2 regions of the Exiguobacterium sp. UBA1053 genome follow, and region 1 is predicted to be linked to the other one. Evidence: a T-box and tRNA genes for the amino acid it is inferred to sense, from the RefSeq annotation. Region 1 holds a T-box; the other holds one or more tRNA genes.

Evidence for each region. The T-box of region 1 lies ahead of leuS (leucine--tRNA ligase). A T-box ahead of a tRNA ligase gene usually reads a tRNA of that ligase, here a tRNA-Leu.
Region 2: it encodes a tRNA-Leu, which carries the amino acid that the T-box ahead of leuS (leucine--tRNA ligase) is inferred to sense. The anticodon was not compared.

What each region holds. Positions count from the first base shown of each region.
Region 1 is NZ_DCDO01000013.1:602,610-605,020, reverse strand. It holds gene B3G15_RS10785 (peptidoglycan bridge formation glycyltransferase FemA/FemB family protein) at 1-161, shown strand, start outside; gene B3G15_RS10780 (HAD family hydrolase) at 256-900, shown strand; T-box leader at 939-1,161, shown strand; gene leuS (leucine--tRNA ligase) at 1,208-2,411, shown strand, end outside.
Region 2 is NZ_DCDO01000013.1:29,296-31,706, reverse strand. It holds gene B3G15_RS07955 (hypothetical protein) at 1-330, shown strand, start outside; gene B3G15_RS07950 (alpha/beta hydrolase) at 352-1,284, shown strand; tRNA gene B3G15_RS07945 (tRNA-Leu) at 1,327-1,410, shown strand; gene B3G15_RS07940 (transporter substrate-binding domain-containing protein) at 1,613-2,380, shown strand.

The sequences.
Region 1 (2,411 bases):
AATGCCGTTACACAGGGTATCGTTTATTTGAGTATCATCAAGGAAAATCCATTCTTCAACCAGCCATATACGATCAGTTATGTGTACGATACGGGTCAGATGCTGATTCGGATTATTTTCCAGCTTACCGACAAACCAGTGTCCAAATGGCGACAAGTTAAACAGTAACTAAATGAAGAAGGCGAAACGACTACATCGTGTAGTCGTTTTTTTGATATGCTGAAATCATGATAGATCAATTGAGGGGGATGTGTCTTGAAAAAACGAGGTCTTATTTTTGATATGGATGGGGTCATTTTAGATAGTGAAATTCGCTACTTTGAGGTCCATCAGCAGATGTTCAAAACGTTATCGATTCCGCTCGACCCGGTTCAGTATGCGACGTTCATGGGAAAAACAGGTGATGAGATGTGGGAAGAGCTTGTCGCCCAGCATCAGCTAAAAGAAACAGCTAGTGCGTTACTAGAAGAAGAACATCGGTTGTTTCAAATTCATGCAAAACCGGAGGAATGTGGTTTAAAAGAGGGAGTCAAACAAGTCATCGAGCAAGCGGCGTCTCTTGGTTACGATATCGGGATTGCCTCCTCGAGTTCGCTTCAAAAAATCGAACGCGTCATCCGTCATTATGAGCTTCCAATCACGCATTACGTCAGTGGAGAAGAAGTCGTGCGTTCAAAGCCTGATCCTGCGATTTTTCATCTTGCAGCATCACGAATCGGGCACGCGCCTGAAGATTGTCTCGTCATTGAAGACGCTGCAAACGGGATGATCGGCGCAAAAGCAGCAGGCATGGAAGTGATTGCGCTTCTCGATGATCGGATGCCGACACAACGTCTAGAACAAGCGGATCATGTCGCACGATCGCATGCAGAAATCGAGGAAATTTTACGGAAGCGTTGACGCTTGAGGAAGAAACAGATTACACTAGGAAAAGATAGTCAATTGCATGGAACTGAAGTAGTAGGGGAAAGGTGCCGTCAAGAGAGCTGGTGGAAGGTGCGAACCAGTCGGTAACAACCGTGAACTCGTCAGGGAGCACGATTCGTGAAGTCGTAGTAGCGAATCCGGTCTTTCACACCGTTATCCGTGAATCAAGCGGTCTGTCATAGACAGACAACGTGGGTGGTACCGCGGAAGCCAAACCGGTCTTTCGTCCCTATTCCTAGGGACGGAGGACCGGTTTTTTTAGATTAGAGGAGGAAAAGACATGCCGTACAATCATCGCGAAATCGAACCAAAATGGCAGGCGCGTTGGGATCAAGAAAACGCCTTCGTCACGACAGAAGATCCAGAAAAAGAAGGGTTTTATGCCCTTGATATGTTCCCGTATCCGTCAGGTGCCGGACTCCACGTCGGTCACCCGGAAGGCTACACAGCAACCGACATCCTCGCACGGATGAAACGGATGCAAGGATACAACGTCTTGCACCCGATGGGATGGGATGCGTTCGGATTACCAGCAGAACAATACGCCCTCGATACAGGGAATGACCCACGTGAATTCACAGCGAAAAACATCGAGACGTTCAAGCGTCAGTTGAAAGAACTTGGATTCTCCTATGACTGGGATCGTGAAATCAACACGACAGATCCGAAGTACTACAAATGGACACAGTGGATCTTTACGAAGTTGTATGAAAAAGGACTTGCGTTCGTGGACGAAGTCGCGGTCAACTGGTGCCCAGCACTCGGAACCGTTCTTGCGAATGAAGAAGTCATCGACGGATTATCTGAACGCGGAAATCATCCGGTCGTGCGTGTCCCGATGCGTCAATGGGTCTTGAAAATCACGGAATATGCGGATCGTCTTCTTGAAGATCTCGATGACCTCGATTGGCCGGATTCTGTCAAAGAGATGCAACGGAACTGGATCGGAAAATCAGAAGGTGCTGAAATCGACTTCACGATTGATGGACACAAAAAACAAGTCACGGTCTTTACGACACGTCCGGACACAATTTTTGGTGCGACGTACCTCGTGCTTGCGCCGGAGCATCCATTCGTAGCTGACATCACGACAGCGGATCACAAGGAAGCCGTCGATACGTACATTTCGCAAGTCCAAACGAAGTCGGACCTCGAGCGGACGGATTTAGCGAAGGAAAAAACAGGCGTCTTCACGGGTGCTTTCGCCGTCAATCCAATCTCAGGTGATCGTCTTCCAATCTGGATCGCTGATTATGTCCTTGCTTCGTACGGAACGGGTGCAATCATGGCGGTCCCAGGACACGATGAGCGCGATCATGAATTCGCGAAACAATTCGACTTGCCAATCGTTGAAGTCGTCGCGGGTGGAAACGTTGATGAAGCAGCCTATACAGGAGAGGGCGAACACGTTAACTCGCATATGCTTGATGGTCTTGGAAAACAAGAAGCAATCGAGACGATGATTGCTGAACTCGAAACGAATC
Region 2 (2,411 bases), 570 kb from region 1:
AAGTTTCAAGCACTAGGCGTTTATAAACGCGTCCATATCAACCCGGAGACACGTCGTATGACGTTACCGGAACCATTTTACGATGCACTTCGTCTAGAAGATGAATTGCTGATTGCACAAGTCGGAGATGTTCTCGTCATGCGACGTCCGGGGGAGGTCGTCGAGACAGAAACAGATTTATTGAGCGAACTCGTAGAAGATGGATTCACGGGTACAGAGCTTGTCCAAGAGTTTGCCTACCGGCGTCAGCAACAAGAACAACGATTACGTCAACAAGTCTTGCAGGATGAAGAGGATGACCATGCTGCTCAACTGAAGATCGAGCTATAACGGAAAGAAGGAGTGGGGCAGATGCGTCGCAGAACAAAAATTGGAATCGGAGTCATCGGATCCGGATTAGTAGCAGCGAGTTATTATTTTTATGAGATGGCAATCGCCACGAATCCAAAGCCATTCTTATCGAATAATCGAGATTTAAGTGACGAGATGGTCCGATTGATGCAACCTGGTCAGACGTGGATCAAGGAGCAACCGCTTGAGCGGATCGAGATTGAAGCGAAAGACGGTTTAACGTTACGCGGGCATTTTCTTCCGTCACCTGTTCCGTCAGATCGGATCGTCATTCTCGTGCACGGGTACGGAGGCGTCGGAACGGATTTAGCCGGATTCGCCTATCTGTACCATCAGGCCGGTTTCCATGTCATGATGCCCGATAATCGTGGACACGGAATGAGTGACGGTCACTATATCGGATTCGGATGGCATGATCGGGAAGATTGTCTCAGTTGGTCGAATTATCTGATTGAACGGATCGGACAGGATGCGAAACTGTTCTTGCATGGGGTGTCGATGGGAGGGGCGACCGTATTGATGACGAGTGGCGAACAACTCCCACCACAAATCAAAGGAATCATTTCTGATTGTGCCTATACGTCCGTCAATGCTGTCCTTGCGTATCAGATGAAGCGGATGTATCGACTACCACACTTTCCGTTCTTAGGCATGACGAGCGTATTGACGAAGCTAAAGGCAGGTTATACGTTCCGTGAAGCATCAGCGTTGAAACAAGTCAAAAAAGCACAGGTACCGATTTTGTTCATCCATGGTGGGGCGGATACGTTTGTACCGACAGACATGGTATATGAGCTGTATGAAGCTTGTCCAACGGAAAAAGAGCTCGTCGTCATTCCAAATGCCGCTCACGCGATGGCCTATTTTGAGGATCCGGCATTGTATGATGATGTCGTCGAGAAGTTCGTTCGCAACATCTTGCGAAATGATTGACAACTCAGTTCGTTACCCGCTATATTAATATCATAAATCAACGTCGTCGTGGCGGAACTGGTAGACGCGCTAGACTCAGAATCTAGTGGTGGCAACACCGTGGAGGTTCAAGTCCTCTCGGCGGCATAAATGATTGAAGGAGGCAATCCCAGCAAGGGGTTGCCTTCTTTTTTGTTGCTGAATAGAAAACGATTACAACGAATAAAAATTCAGAAATATTTATCTTTTTAGAATTTTTCTGGTAAAATACGTTTTAAAGAGGGTACTCTTCAGGGAAAGTACTAAGTGAAGTAGACAATCTTTAACACATAGGAGAGGGGAAACAAACATGAAAAAAGGGAGTATCTTGCTAGCGCTCTTGATGAGCTGTGTTCTCGTACTTGGTGCATGTAGCATCGGTTCGAAAGAAGAAGAGTCGTCTGAAGGAAAGACTTATAAGGTCGGCATTGACGTCACGTATCCACCATTCGAATATAAAGACGGGGATACGTACAAAGGAATCGACATCGATCTCATGAAAGCAATCGCGAAGGATCAGAACTTCAAGATTCAATTTGAAGCGATGGACTTTAGCGGCATTATTCCGGCACTTCAAGCAAATCAATTGGACGTTGCCATTGCTGGTATGAGTATTACGCCAGAACGGAAGAAAGTCGTCACATTCTCGGATCCATACTTCAAAGCTGGTCTTATTCTAGTCGTCAAAGAAGATGAGAATGGTATTAAATCCGTCAACGATTTAAAAGGGAAAAAAGTAGCCGTCAAAAAGGGAACGACGGGTGCGAAATATGCAACGGATAACGCAGACAAACTGGGATTCACGGTCACACAGTTCAATGACAGTCCAGCGATGTTCCAAGAAGTGAAGAACGGTAACGCTGCTGCTTTGATTGAAGATTATCCTGTCATCTCATATGCAAACAAACAACAAAACCTTGGATTAAAACTTGTCGGAGACCGTCTCAACGGGGACAACTACGGAATCGCTGTCTTAAAAGGTGAGAACGAGGATCTGATGAAGAAAATCAACAAAGGACTTGCGAATCTGAAAGAAAACGGTGAATACGATAAAATCGTTGACACGTATCTGAAATAAGTCGCAAGGCGATAAGGGAGTGGGATAGCCA